One region of the Burkholderia sp. FW306-1C-G01B genome, then DNA from elsewhere that is predicted to be linked to it. Evidence: predicted binding sites of a transcription regulator. Region 1 holds the regulator's gene; the other holds the start of a gene.
What was found. Region 1 encodes FliA, which starts transcription of late flagellar genes. Its sites were predicted from a motif close to CTAAAGTTTNNNNNNNNNNNGCCGNTA; they were not measured.

Region 1 (7,498 bases):
GAACGAGTTCGACATCACGAACGACGGGTGGCCGGTCGCGCAGCCGAGATTCACGAGGCGGCCTTCCGCCAGCAGGATCACGCGCTTGCCGTCCGGGAAGATGATGTGGTCGACCTGCGGCTTGATGTTTTCCCACTGGTACTGGCGGGTCGACGCGACGTCGATTTCCGAGTCGAAGTGGCCGATGTTGCAGACGATCGCGTTGTGGCGCATCGCCTTCATGTGATCGTGGTTGATCACGTGGTAGTTGCCGGTCGCCGTCACGAAGATGTCGGCCTTGTCGGCCGCGTATTCCATCGTCACGACGCGGTAGCCTTCCATCGCCGCCTGCAGCGCGCAGATCGGATCGATTTCGGTGACCCACACGGTCGCACCGAGGCCGCGCAGCGACTGCGCGCAGCCCTTGCCCACGTCGCCGTAGCCGGCAACGACCGCGACCTTGCCCGCGATCATCACGTCGGTCGCGCGCTTGATGCCGTCGACGAGCGATTCACGGCAGCCGTACAGGTTGTCGAACTTCGACTTCGTGACCGAATCGTTCACGTTGAACGCCGGGAACGGCAGGCGGCCGTCCTTTTCCATCTGGTACAGGCGGTGCACGCCGGTCGTGGTTTCTTCGGTCACGCCCTTGATGTGCGCGAGGCGCTTCGAGTACCAGGTCGCGTCGATGTCGAGGTGCTTCGCGATCGACTTGTACAGCGCGACTTCTTCCTCGTTGGTCGGCTTCGCGATCACCGAACGGTCCTTCTCGGCCTTCGCGCCGAGGATCAGCAGCAGCGTTGCGTCGCCGCCGTCGTCCAGGATCATGTTCGCGAATTCGCCGTTCGGCCATTCGAAGATACGGTGCGAGAACTCCCAGTATTCGTCGAGCGATTCGCCCTTGAACGCGAACACCGGCGTGCCGGCTTCGACAATCGCGGCCGCTGCGTGGTCCTGCGTCGAGAAGATGTTGCACGAGGCCCAGCGAACGTCCGCGCCGAGCGCCTTCAGCGTCTCGATCAGCACGCCCGTCTGGATCGTCATGTGCAGCGAACCGGCAATGCGCGCGCCCTTCAGCGGCTGCTGCGCCTTGTATTCGTCGCGGATCTGCACGAGGCCCGGCATTTCGGTCTCGGCGATGTTCAGTTCCTTGCGGCCCCAGCCGGCCAGCGCCATGTCGGCGACGACGTAATCCTTGGAAGCTTGCGAATCGATAATGGCGTTCATCACGCCCTCCTTTCTAAAAAAGTTCTAGATTGGTGACGTGAGCGCCGTTCAGGAAGCGGAGCCGGCGCGACGGTCGCGAAACGCGCGCCGCACGGCTGCTTGGTGAAGCCTTCCGAGCCTGGCGGACGCAGAGTGGTCCGTCGCAACGCTCCTCGGAAAACGGGAGGGATTGTAGCAAATCGGCGCGCAAAATGCGCAAGCGCGCGGCGTCGGCGCGCGTTGCCGTCTGGAAAGGGTCAGGACTCCGCGCCGACCCACGCCTGTTCGCGCAGCCGCGCGCGCAGGCGCGCGACGGCCTGGCTGTGCAGCTGGCACACGCGCGATTCGCTCACTTCGAGCACCGCGCCGATCTCGCGCAGATTCAGACCCCGTTCGTAGTACAGCGACATCAGCAGCTTCTCGCGTTCCGGCAGCCGCTCGATCGCCTCGACGAGCGCCTCGCGCAAATGCTCGTCGAGCAGCGACGACAGCGGATCGGCGTGATCGACGCGATAGCGGTCGAGGAACGGCTCGTCGTCGGCCGCGCGGTCGAAATCCTCGTAGTAGATGAGCTGGCTGCCGTGCAGGTCCTGCAGCATCCCCTGGTATTCGTCGAGCGGCATGTTCAGGTGCTGCGCGATCTCGGTCTCGCTCGCCGAGCGGCCGAGATGCTGCTCGACCTGGTGCACCGCGTGCTCGACCTCGCGCGACGTCTTGCGCAGGCTGCGCGGCAGCCAGTCGTTGCTGCGCAGCTCGTCGAGCATCGCGCCGCGGATGCGCTGCGTCGCGTAGGTCTCGAACTGCGCGCCCTGGTCTTCCTTGTAGCGGCCGGCCGCGTCCATCAGGCCGATCATGCCGGCCTGGATCAGGTCGTCGAGGTCGACGCTCGCCGGCATCTTCGCGACGAGCTGCAGCCCGAGGCGACGCACGAGCGGCGCATATTGCGCGAGCACGTCGGCCTGGGACATCTTTCCTTGAGCGTTGTACATCATGGCTCTCTCCTTCCGGTAGCGCTCACGCGGCGTGTGCCGCGCCCGCCTGATACGACGGCTTGCCGCCCGCGTGGACGGCGCGGTCCGCACCCGAACGCGGGCGCATCGGCCAGTACAGCAGGTCGGCGGCAATCTGCCGGTAGTCGCGCGCGGCCGCCGCCGACGGGAACGCGTCGACCACCGCATGCGTCAGCTCGCGCGCGTGTTCGACGAGCGGATCGGCGCTCACGCAGCCCGCGTCGGCAATCGACACCGTCAGGTAGCGGCTTGCGACGCCCGCGAGGTTGTCGAAGGCCGTCTTCGCATCCGCATGGCTGCCGACGTGATTGGTCAGCACGCGGAACTGCGCGAACGCGTGCGCGAAATGCAGCCGCTTCATGCACGCGTACGCCTCGGTGATCGCCTGCGCGGCGACCCGCGTGACGACCAGCACGTCGTGCGCTTCGCGTGCGAGCGCCGAGAACGAGCCGTCGGCGCCGAGCTGCGCGTCGACGAGGACGATGTCGGCCGGGCCGTCGATGAAGTCGCTCAGTTGCGTGTCGCTGTAGCCGGCGCGCGCGAGCCGCGCGGCCGCGCACAGGCCGAAGCCGGCGGCCACCCGCGTGCGCTCGCCGTCGCGCAGCCACGCGCCCGCGAGCGTCGCGCTGGCCGAATGCACGTCGGCGCGCTCGTCGACGACGAGCACATCCTTGCCGAGCGACGCGAGCGCCGCCGCCAGGTTCACGATGGTGGACGTGCAGCCGACGCCCGCCGGCCCGCCCGTCACCGCGACGATGCGCGACGCGCGCCCGGCCAGCAAGCGCCGCAGCCCTTCGGCCTGGTCGATGATTCGTTTATCCAAATCGCACCTCGTGCAGCTCGGCGGTGGAACGTGCGGTCAGTGCGGAGAGCAGCGTCGGCATGTCTTCGTCTTGCGGCACGAAGGGCGAGCCGTCGCGCGGCACACAGAACGCGCTCTTCAGCAGGAACTTGGTCGATGCGACATACAGGTTCTCCGGCACCTTCTGGCCGGTCGACACGTAATGGACCGGCAGCTTGTAGCGGATCACCGTGTCGAGCACGCCGCCGAGGTGGGTCGCCTCGTCGAGCTTCGTGAGGATGCAGCCGGCCAGGTCCGGATGCTCGCCCGCGCTGCGGTACGCCTGCACGACTTCGTTGAGCGTGTCGCCGTGGCTCGTCGCGTTGAGCAGCAGCAGGCGCTGCACCGGTGCGTTCGCGCCGTGCAGCATCGCGATCTGGTCGGACACCGCGCGGTCGCGCTGGCTCATGCCGATCGTGTCGATCAGCACGATGTGCTTGTTGCGCAGTTCGGACAGCGCGAGCGCGAGATCGCCCGCATCCTTCACCGCGTGCACCGGCACGCCGAGGATCTTGCCGAAGATGCGCAGTTGCTCGTGGCCGCCGATCCGGTAGCTGTCGGTGGTCAGCAGCGCGACCTTGCTCGCGCCGAAGCGCATCACGCAGCGCGCGGCCAGCTTCGCGGTGGTGGTGGTCTTGCCGACGCCCGTCGGCCCCATCAGCGCGAACACGCCGCCGCGCTCCATCAGCGCGTCCTCGCTGTCGAGCACCGGCAGGTTCGCCGCGAGCACCGACTGCGCCCATTCGACGGCCTGCTCGAAGGTCTGCGCGCCGTCGCCGGACGGCAGGTTGTCGACGAGCATCCGCACGAGCTGCGCGGACAGGCCGGCCGCGAACAGGTGCTTCGTCAGCGCGCCGTGCACGGCGCTGCGACGCTGGCGGTCGTGCCACATCAGGCTGTCGAACTGCTCTTCCATCATCCCGCGCAGTTCGCCGAGTTCGTGCATCACCGTGTCGTTGACGATTCGTTCGACGCGCGATTTCACCGCATCGGCCACCGCGGCGGCGGTATCGGCGGACAGGCGCGTGCGCTCGGCCGCTTTCGCGGCGTTCGCGGCGTTCGTGTCGGGCTTGCGCGGGGCAGCAGCCGGCATCCGGCGTTCGGCATCGCGCACGATGTCGCGTGCCCAGTCGGGCGACGATGCGCTCGCGGCACCCTGCGGCGCGAGTGCGCTCGCTTGCGGCGCGGCGGGCGTCGCCTGCGTGCGCGCGATCAGCGCGTCGCGCTGCTGCGTCAGGCGCTTCGCGTGCTCGACGAGCCACGGCGCGGGTTCGGAAGCGGCGGCCGGCCATCCGGCGGCCGGCGTACCGGGGGCCGGCCATCCGGGGGCCGGTGCGGCGGTCGACGGCGCAGCCGCAGCCGCTGCGTCCGCGTCGAGCGTCGAAGGTTGCGCCGCCGTCTCGTCCGCGTCGTCCGTTTCGTTCGCTTCGGCACTTGCGCCGAACACCGACGAAAACACGTCCGGCAGCCCGCCATCGCCCGCCGCATACGGATTGACGCTCGGGCGCGCGAACGCGGCGCCCGGGCGCGACACGATGCCCGGCACCGCGGCGGCCGGCACGGATTCCGGCACGCGCGGCGCGGCGATCCGCGGCCGTGCGGCGGCCGGCGGCGTCACCGCGGCCAGGTCCGAATCGGCCAGTGCAACGATTTCGACGCTGCCGTCATCGAGCGTGCGGTTCGACAGCACGACCGCGTCGGCGCCGAGCGCCTCGCGCACGAGACGAAGCGCGTCGCGGCTCGTTGCGCCGGTGAATTTGCGAATGTTCAAGCGGAACCCCCGATGACGTTAACGACTTTGATCGTGCGTGTGTCCGGCACTTCGGCATACGACAGCACTTTCAATTGCGGCAGGCTGCGGCGCAGGAAACGCGCGAGCATCGCGCGCAGCGCGTGCTGCACCAGCAGCACGGGCGGCAGCCCGAGATTCTGTTGACGCAGCATCGCTTGCTGCGTGCCGGTCAGAAGGTTGTGCGCGAGGCCGGGTTCGAGGCCCGGATTCGCGCCGGTGGCGAGCGCCTGCGACAGCACGCGCTCGAGATTCGAGTCGAGGCCCATCACCTGCATCTCGCCCGCGCCCGGATACCACTGCTGCGTGATCGCGCGGCCGAGCGCGAGCCGCACCGCGGCGGTGATCTCGAACGCGTCGCCGCGGCCCGCATGTTCGGACACGGCCTCGAGGATCGTGCGCATGTCGCGGATCGGCACGCCTTCCTCGAGCAGGTTCTGCAGCACCTTCTGCAGCGTCGTCAGCGAGATCGTCTTCGGCACGAGGTCCTCGACGAGCGACGGCGCGTCCTTGCCGGTGCGCTCGACGAGCGCCTGCACTTCCTGGCGGCCGAGCAGCTCCGCCGCGTGCTGGACGACGAGATGGTTCAGGTGCGTCGCGACGACCGTGCTCGCGTCGACCACCGTGTAGCCGTACACCTGCGCCTGTTCGCGCAGCGCGACGTCGATCCACACGGCCGGCAGCCCGAACGCGGGATCCTGCGTCAGGGCGCCCGGCAGCGCAGCCGTCACCTGGCCGGGGTTGATCGCGAGCCACTGGCCCGGGAACACTTCGCCGACGCCGATCTCGACGCCCTTCAGCGCGATCCGGTATGCGTTCGGCCGCAGTTCGAGGTTGTCGCGGATATGGATCACCGGCGGCAGGAAGCCGATTTCCTGCGCGAATTTCTTGCGGATGCTCTTGATGCGCTTGAGCAGCTCGCCGTCGCTGTTCTTGTCGACGAGCGGGATCAGCCGGTAGCCGACCTCGAGGCCGAGCGGGTCGATCAGCTGCACGTCGTCCCAGGTCGCCTCGTGGCTGTCGGACGGCAGCGCGGCGGGCGGCGCGATGTCGGTCACGTCGCCGGCCGCCTTGCGGGCCGCCGCGCGCTTCGTCTGCGTGCGGGCCAGCCAGATCGCGCCGCCGCCGAGCGCGAGGAACGCGAAGTGCGGCATCCCCGGGATCAGCCCCATGATCACGATGATCACGCCGGTGATCGTCAGCACGCGCGGGTTGGTGAACAGTTGCCCGGTGATCTGCGTGCCGATGTCCTCGTCGGTCGCGACGCGCGACACGATCACGCCGGCCGCGGTCGAGATCACGAGCGACGGGATCTGCGCGACGAGGCCGTCACCGATCGTCAGCAGCGTGTAGTTCGTGCCGGCCGCCGCGAAGCTCATGTCGTGCTGGACCATCCCGACGATCAGCCCGCCGATCACGTTGATCGCCATGATGATCAGGCCCGCGATCGCGTCGCCGCGCACGAACTTCGACGCGCCGTCCATCGACCCGTAGAACTCGGCTTCCTGCGACACGGCCAGGCGGCGCTTGCGCGCCTGTTCCTCGTTAATGAGGCCGGCGTTCAGGTCGGCGTCGATCGCCATCTGCTTGCCGGGCATCGCGTCGAGCGTGAAGCGCGCGGACACTTCGGCGATCCGCCCCGCGCCTTTCGTGATCACCATGAAGTTGATGATCATCAGGATCACGAACACGACGATGCCGACCGCGAAGTTGCCGCCGACGAGGAAGTGGCCGAACGCCTCGATCACCTGCCCGGCCGCGTCGGGGCCCGTGTGGCCCTCGAGCAGCACGACGCGCGTCGACGCGACGTTCAGCGACAGGCGCAACAGCGTCGAGAACAGCAGCACGCTCGGGAACGCCGCGAAGTCGAGCGGCTTCATCGTGTACATGCTGACGAGCAGCACCATCACCGACAGCGCGATGTTGAACGTGAACAGCAGATCCAGCAGCATCGGCGGCAGCGGCAGGATCATCATCCCCAGGATCATGCAGATGAGGATCGGGCCCGCGAGCGCGCGCAGGTTGGTGCCCGCGAACGGGTTCGTGCGCTTCGCGAACAGGCCGGTCGGGGTGCTCATGCTGCCTCCCGCCGGGCCGCCCCAAGGGAGGCAGTCGCCCCCTTGGGGGGCAGCGAACGAATGTGAGCGTGGGGGCTAATCATCACGAGGCTCCTTGCGCGCCTTGCGTGCCGAGCGTGTCCTCGGCTTCCTCGCGCTCATCGTCGGCGGGCACCGACGTGCCCTTGTCGAGTTCGGCCGGCACGTCGAGATCGACCGGCACCGCGGGGAACGCGCCGCCTTCCGAACGGAAGCGCTTGAGCTGGTAGACCCACGCGAGCACTTCGGCGACGGCCGAGTACAGCGAGCCGGGAATCTCGCGTTCGATTTCGACGTTGTGATACAGCGCACGCGCGAGCGGCGGCGCCTCGAGCAGCGGCACGTTGTGCTCGGCCGCGAGTTCGCGGATGCGCGCGGCGACGAGGTTCACGCCCTTCGCGACGACCTTCGGCGCGCGCATCTCGCCGTCCGTGTATTGCAGCGCGACAGCGAAGTGCGTCGGGTTCGTGACGACCACGTCGGCCTTCGGCACGGCCGCCATCATCCGGCGGCGCGCGATCGCGCGCTGCTGCTGGCGGATCCGCCCCTTCACGTGCGGATCGCCTTCGTTCTCGCG
Region 2 (7,498 bases), on a different contig from region 1:
CCATGCTTCCATCCCGCTGATTCGAACAGGCGCCAAGCTTAACCGGATCGGCGCCGCGCGCCCATCTGCCGTTCGGCCGGCTATCCCGCGAAAAGGGCTTCCGCTATGCTGGCGCGATCGAACCGACACTGAAAACGAGGCAGACGATGTCGCAGCGGTGCAACTGGGTGAAGACGGAAGCGGATGCTCACTATCACGATACCGAGTGGGGCGTGCCGTCGCACGACGATCGCCACTTGTTCGAAATGCTGATCCTGGAAGGCGCACAGGCCGGGCTGTCGTGGTCGACGATCCTGAACAAGCGCGCGGGCTATCGCGAAGCGTTCGCCGATTTCGACGTCGACGCCGTCGCGCGCTTCACGCCGAAGCACATCGAGAAACTGCTGGAGAACCCCGGCATCGTGCGCAACCGCGCGAAGGTGCAATCTGCGGTGACCAACGCGCGCGCCGTGCAGCGCATCCGCGACGAGCACGGGTCGCTCGCCGCGTTCCTGTGGTCGTTCGTCGGCAACACGCCGGTCCAGAACGCATGGGAGTCGTATCGCGACGCGCCCGCGTCGACCGAGCAATCCGACGCGCTCAGCAATGCGCTGAAGGCGTACGGCTGCAAGTTCGTCGGTTCGACGATCTGCTATGCGCTGATGCAGGCGACCGGCATGGTCAACGATCACGAGACCGGCTGCCCGTGCCACGCGCAATGCGCGGCGCTCGGCGGCAAGCAGCCGGCACGCCGGCGCAAGGCGGGCTGACCAGCGCCAACCATCACCCGGAGCCGGCAACGGCTCTGCCCCCTCCAATCACCGCGCGGCGCGTGACGACGCCGGCACGACCGACCGCGAGCGACAGATAGATCACCAGCACGCGCGGGTCGGCGGCCTCGACGTCACGGCATCGGGACTTTCCCGGCCTCCAAAAGCAAAACGGCGGAGCGGCCTCTTTCGAGACACACTCCGCCGTTTTCGCGGCGAACCGTAGCGGCGAGCCGTAAGACGCTCTTAGTGGAGCTTCTTCGGCAGCATCTGGCTGCGCAGGCGCTTGTGCAGGCGCTTGACGGCTGCTGCCTTCTTGCGCTTGCGGACTGCGGTCGGCTTTTCGTAAGACTGGCGTTCGCGCAGCTCAGCGATCAGGCCATTTTTTTCGATAGCGCGACGAAAGCGGCGAATCGCCACTTCGAACGGCTCGTTTTCTTTCAGAAGAATCGTCGTCATGTCGTTCCTAAATTGCTTAAACGGTCAAAAACGTAGCGGCCAAGCGCCACGCACCGGCCATCCGAGCGTCCCCACAACAGGCGAAACGAGCGGAAATACGGCCTCGGAGGCCGGAAAAGAGAGGCGGAAAGCACCGCGAGTACGCTTCACAACCGCGTGCAGCGCCGCGTTTGACTGCCAGCAGACATGCCGAAACCGGCAAAGGCGTGACAGAAATCTCAATTCAGCCCGCCATCATATCAGGGAATCACAGACAAAACCATCCTTTTGTCGATTCCGTGTTCACAGCCTTGCAACTCCGTCGGCAGGCCGGCCTCAGCCCCCGTTAGTCGGGCATCTGGCCCGCCCCGTCCGAAATGACAAAGAACGATAAAAAATCGGGACGAATCTCAACAGACCCCTCAAGTTTTGTTTTGGTACGCCGAAATCCTGCTCTGAGGCGGCCAGCAATGAACGAGTGCTTCCGCCGACGCCAAAAACGGCTTTCCAGGGCTTTCGGCTTAAACAGGAGATTTTTCCATGCTCGGAATCAATAGCAACATCAACTCGCTGGTTGCTCAGCAGAACCTCAACGGCTCGCAAGGCGCACTGTCGCAAGCCATCACGCGTCTGTCGTCGGGCAAGCGCATCAACAGCGCAGCCGACGACGCAGCCGGCCTCGCGATTTCGACGCGGATGCAAACGCAGATCAACGGCCTGAACCAGGGCGTGTCGAACGCGAACGACGGCGTGTCGATGATCCAAACGGCATCGAGCGCACTGTCGTCGCTGACGAACAGCCTGCAGCGTATCCGCCAACTGGCCGTCCAGGCGTCGACGGGCACGATGTCCACGACCGACCAGGCAGCACTGCAGCAGGAAGTTGCGCAGCAGGTCCAGGAAGTGAACCGTATCTCGTCGCAAACGACGTACAACGGCACGAACATTCTCGACGGCTCGGCAGGCATCGTGTCGTTCCAGGTCGGCGCGAACGTCGGCCAGACGATTTCGCTGGACCTGAGCCAAAGCATGTCGGCTGCGAAGATCGGCGGCGGCCTGGTGCAGAAGGGCCAGACGGTCGGCACGGTGACGGGCCTGAACCTCGACGCAGCCGGCGCTTATACGTCGGCCTCCGCGACGATCTCCGCGATCAACGTGATTTCCGACGGCAAGGGCGGCTATTCGTTCACCGACCAGAACGGCCAAGGCATCACGGCAACGGTCGCACAGGCAGTGTTCGGCGCCAACGCAACGTCCGGTACGGGCACGCAGGTCGGCGCACTGGCGCTGCAAGCGGGCGCAACCGGCGCAGGCACGACGCCCGCGCAGCTCACGGCAATCAACAACTCGATCGCCCAGATCAATGCGGTCAACAATCCGAAGACCGTGTCGGGCCTCGACATCAGCACGGTCAGCGGTGCGAACGTCGCGATGGTGTCGATCGACAACGCGCTGCAGACGGTGAACAACGTGCAGGCGGCACTCGGCGCGGCACAAAACCGTTTCACGGCAATCGCAACGGCGCAGCAGGCAGAATCGACCGACCTGTCGTCGGCACAGTCGCAGATCACCGACGCGAACTTCGCGCAGGAAACCGCGAACATGTCGAAAAACCAGGTGCTGCAGCAAGCAGGCATCTCGGTGCTCGCACAGGCGAACTCGCTGCCGCAGCAGGTCCTGAAGCTCCTGCAGTAATCGCGTAGCAACCGACGGCCGGGCCCCGCGTAACGCGCGGCCCGGCCGCAAGCGCTTGGCGCGCGGGGCTTCGCCCCGCGGCCAGGTCTTCACCCAGCATTTCACGGATCATCCGCCGCACGGAGCAACACGATGTCGACGATCAATTCCGCCGTCAATTCCGCCACCAACTCGGCCAACAGCCAGCTGCAGCAGGCCGCGCAATCGATCATCAGCGGTTCGACCGGCAACTCGTCGATGGACGTCAACTCGCTCGTGACGGCGCTCGTCAATGCGAAGACCGCCGGTCAAAGCGCCGCGCTCACCGCGAAGCAGGCCAGCGACAACACCCAGATTTCCGCGTACGGCGCCCTTTCGGCCGCGCTGAGCGCGCTGCAGACCAGCCTCACGACGCTGTCGAACGGCTCGCTGCAGAACACCTTCACCGCGACCGCGAGCGGCACCGGCCTCACCGCGACCGCCGGCGCCGGCTCCGTCGCCGGCAGCTATTCGGTCGGCGTCACGCAGATCGCGACGTCGCAGTCGCTGTCGTCGGCCGCGTTCGGTTCGTCGACGGCGCTCGGCACCGGCACGATGACGCTGTCGCTCGGCAGCCAGTCGTTCACGGTCAACGTAAGCAGCACGAACAACACGCTGTCCGGCATCGCCGCCGCGATCAACACTGCAACCGGCAACCCGGGCATCGTCGCATCGGTCGTCAACGGCAGCGACGGCGCGCACCTCGTGCTCAGCTCGACGCCGACCGGCGCGGCGAACACGATCAGCGTCGCGCTCAGCAACGTGTCCGGCGACAACGGCCTGTCCAGCCTCGGCGTCACGTCGACGGCCAGTACGACGGGCGGCCAGTCGACGTTCACGTCCGCGAACGGCAGCGCCGCATGGAAGCAGAGCACGGCCGCGCAGGACGCCGCGTTCACGATCAACGGCATCGCCGGCACGAGCGCGAGCAACACCGTGACGAGCGCGATCACCGGCGTCACGCTGAACCTGACCACGGCCGCCGTCAACGCGAACCAGACCCAGACGCTGACGGTCGCCACCGACACGAAAACCCAGGCCGCCGCGGTCAACAACTTCGTGACGCTCTACAACACGCTCGTCACGACGATGGGCTCGCTGTCGAGCTTCACGTCAGGCGCGTCGTCGCAAGGCCCGCTGCTCGGCGATTCGACGCTGAACACGATCAAGAACTCGCTCGCGTCGATCGTCGCGAGCGGCGTGAACAACAACGGCTCGACGATCAACCTCGCGTCGATCGGCGTCACGCTGCAGGCCGACGGCACGCTGAAGACCGACAGCAATACGCTCAACACCGCGCTGCAGACCAACCCGTCGGGCGTTGCGTCGCTGTTCAATTCGACGAACGGAATCGGCGAGCAGCTGACGACGAACATCACGAACTACACGAAGACGAACGGGCTGATCGCCGCGCGCACGACGGCGCTCAGCAACGACCTGAAGAGCGTCACGACGCAGCAGACGAACCTGTCGAACTACGCGGCACAGCTGACCAGCCAGTACCAGGCGCAGTTCACCGCGCTCAACAAGCTGATGTCGACGATGAACAGCAACTCGCAGTACCTGACGCAGCTGTTCGGCGGCGCAAACAGCGCCGGCGCGATGTCGAACAACAAGGGCTGACCGCCGGCCGGACAGGAGAGCCACGATGGAACAGACCGAACTGATCGCGCAGCTCGACGCGCTCACCGATGCGATCGAACATGCGGCGTCGATGGCCGACTGGATCGAGGCGACACGCCTCGTCGACGCGCGCGAGCCGCTCGTCGCGTTGCTCGCGTCCGACCAGCCGCCGGCCGGCATCGCCGCGATCCGCCGCATGCAGGCCAGCAACGAGCGCATCTTCGCCGACGCGCAACGCGCGCAGCAGGAGCTGACCGACGAATACCAGGCGGCGATGGGCCGCGTGCAAGCCGTCGGCCAGTACCAGAACGTCGCGAGCCGCTAACGCACCGCAAACGCCGCGCCGACCCGCGCGCGCCAACCCGACAACAAGAACTACGCGCTGATGTGAGGGCGTGCTCGTTCGCCTCCGCCCGCCTCGTGCGGGCGTTTTTTTTGGGGGGGGGGGCCGCCGGCCCGCGGCGGTCCATGCCGCGGACGCGCCTATCAATCAAATTGACGCGGCTTTTGGCGTCACCTCGCTGCATCGGCTCGCCGCGACGCTGCAGATAATGGTACCGACCGATTCCCCGTAACCATCGCCATGCCTTCGTCCGATTCGTCCATCGCCGCGCCGACATCCGATCAGCAATTCGAGCACGATATTGCGCTCGTCCTGCAAAGCGCCATCGAGCGCCACCACGCCGGCGCGCTCGACGATGCAAAAGCGCTGTATGAAGCGATACTCGGCGCGCTGCCCGAGCATGGCGATGCGAATTACAACCTGGCGGTTCTGAAAGTCGATGCGGGCGATCCCGGTTCGGCCGTTCCGCACTTCGAGATCGCGCTCGGAACAGTTCCGCACAACGGCAACTACTGGGTCGGCTACATCAACGCGCTGTACCGCAGCGGCCAGACTCCGGCCGCGTGGATCGCAGTCGAGATGGCGCAGCAACGCGGTGTGCACGGCCCCGCACTCGATGGCTTGATTGCGCAGATGGCCGCGCCGACGGTCGTATTCCCGACTGCACCGGCCGCGCCCGCGCCGGCGACGCTCGACATATCGCTGGCGGCGCTGCCCGCCAACGACGCCACGCAGGCGACGCCGACGGCCCATCGCCCGATCCTTCATCGGGTACCATCGCGCAAGCTGCAAGCGCACACGGCGCTGTTCAACAAGGGGCGCAATATCGAAGCGATCGCGCTCGCCCGGGAACTGGTTGCCGCGTATCCGGCCGACGCCGCGAGCTGGCGGGCGCTCACCGTCTCGCTGTATCGTGATCGCCGCTATCGCGAAACCATCGACGCCGCCTATCAACTGATCGAGCGCGAACCTCACGACCTGATGACGCGCACGCTGCTGGCCGAGGCGCTGCGCACGGCCGACCGGGCGACCGAGGCGGAAACGCAATGTCGTCACATCATCGCGATGCAGCCCGACAACGCCGAAGGTCACCGGATTCTCGGCCTCGTCCTGCATGGCCTGCGTCGCCACGACGAATCGATCGCGGCATGCCGCCGCGCAGTCGAACTGGCGCCGCAGGTCGCTTCAATGCACTCCGCGCTCGGCTTCCTGCTGCTCGACCAGGGCGCATCGCTCGAAGCGATCCCGTGGTTCCGGCGCGCCATCGAAATCAATCCGATGGACAGCATCACGCACAGCAGCCTGCTGTTCTGCCTGATTCACGACGATGCGGTCGATGAGGAAACGTTGCTGCGCGAGCATCGCGCATTCGGGAAACTGCATGAGGCGCGCGTCAAGCCTTTGCGCCATGCCAACCCTCGGGAGCCCCATCGCAAGCTGCGCGTGGGCCTCGTGTCCGGCGACCTGTTCAACCATGCGGTCGCATCGTATCTTGCACCCGTCGTGCACCATCTGAGCGACGATCCGGGACTTTCCTTGCATTTTTACTCGAATCATCTATTCGAGGATCACATCACAGAAAAGCTTCGCGAAAAGGCCGAGACGTGGACCGACGTCACGGTACTCGACGATGCTGCGCTCGTCGACACGATCCGGCGCGATCGAATCGATATCCTGATCGACCTGTCCGGCCATACCGGCCGCAACCGCCTGACCGCGTTCGCGCACAAGCCGGCGCCCGTTCAGGCTTCGTGGATCGGCTACGCCGGGACGACAGGCCTGACTGCGCTCGACTATTACCTTGCGGATCGCTTCGTCACCCCGCCTGGCTTGCTCGATTCTCAATTCGTCGAAAAGATCGCGCGTTTGCCGGCAATTGCGCCGTTCTCTCCGCCGCCGCATTGTCCGCCGATCAATGCGTTGCCCGCTCTGCATGCCGGGCATGTCACGTACGGCAGCTTCAACCGCCTGAACAAGTTGCGCCCGGACGTCGTCGCGCTTTGGGCAAAGATCCTGCGAGCCGACCCGCACGCGCGAATGACGATCGGCGCAATTGCGCAGGAACACGACCAACACACGCTCGTCGACTGGTTCGGTGCCGAGGGCATCCCTGCGGAGCGACTCACGTTTCGCCCACGTGCGCAGACCGCCGTCTATCTGCAGCAGCATCACCAGGTCGACATCTGCCTCGACACGTTCCCATACGCAGGCTCGACTACGACGCTCAATGCACTGTGGATGGGTGTTCCGACCGTCACGATTGCAGGCCGCAGTCTTCCGAGTCGGGGTAGCGCATGCTGGCTAAGTCACCTTGGACTCGAGCAATTCATCGCGCACGATGCCAACGACTTCGTCGAACGCACACTCGAGCTGTCGAAGCGTCTCGACGAATTGAACGTATTGCGCACGTCGATGCGCAATCGCTGCCTCGCGTCAGCCGCGTTCCAGCCCCAAACGATCGCAGCGGGCCTATCGTCCGCGTTGCGCACGATGTGGACACGCTGGTGCTCGGGCGAACCACCCGTATCTTTCGACGCCACGGCGACAACGCCAGGTGTCGTCACCGATCCCGCCTGACGGGTTCGCGTCAAACGTTCACGCACGAGGTGAATCGGACATCATGACTGCCAGC

Region 2: a site for FliA is predicted at 1,609-1,635, ahead of AC3WLY_RS29425 (flagellin). Genes of this name have one in related genera too.

The regions. Positions count from the first base shown of each region.
Region 1 is NZ_JBYSWZ010000026.1:9,263-16,760, reverse strand. Features, by position in the region: gene ahcY (adenosylhomocysteinase) at 1-1,206, opposite strand, end outside; S-adenosyl-L-homocysteine riboswitch at 1,239-1,366, opposite strand; gene AC3WLY_RS34255 (RNA polymerase sigma factor FliA) at 1,443-2,177, opposite strand; gene AC3WLY_RS34250 (MinD/ParA family ATP-binding protein) at 2,200-3,018, opposite strand; gene flhF (flagellar biosynthesis GTPase FlhF) at 3,011-4,807, opposite strand; gene flhA (flagellar biosynthesis protein FlhA) at 4,804-6,903, opposite strand; gene flhB (flagellar biosynthesis protein FlhB) at 6,986-7,498, opposite strand, start outside.
Region 2 is NZ_JBYSWZ010000018.1:13,121-20,618, forward strand. Features, by position in the region: gene AC3WLY_RS29410 (glucosamine kinase nucleotide-binding domain-containing protein) at 1-4, opposite strand, end outside; gene AC3WLY_RS29415 (DNA-3-methyladenine glycosylase I) at 147-749, shown strand; gene rpsU (30S ribosomal protein S21) at 996-1,208, opposite strand; gene AC3WLY_RS29425 (flagellin) at 1,728-2,882, shown strand; gene fliD (flagellar filament capping protein FliD) at 3,015-4,523, shown strand; gene fliT (flagellar protein FliT) at 4,549-4,848, shown strand; gene AC3WLY_RS29440 (tetratricopeptide repeat protein) at 5,107-7,443, shown strand; gene AC3WLY_RS29445 (DegT/DnrJ/EryC1/StrS family aminotransferase) at 7,487-7,498, shown strand, end outside.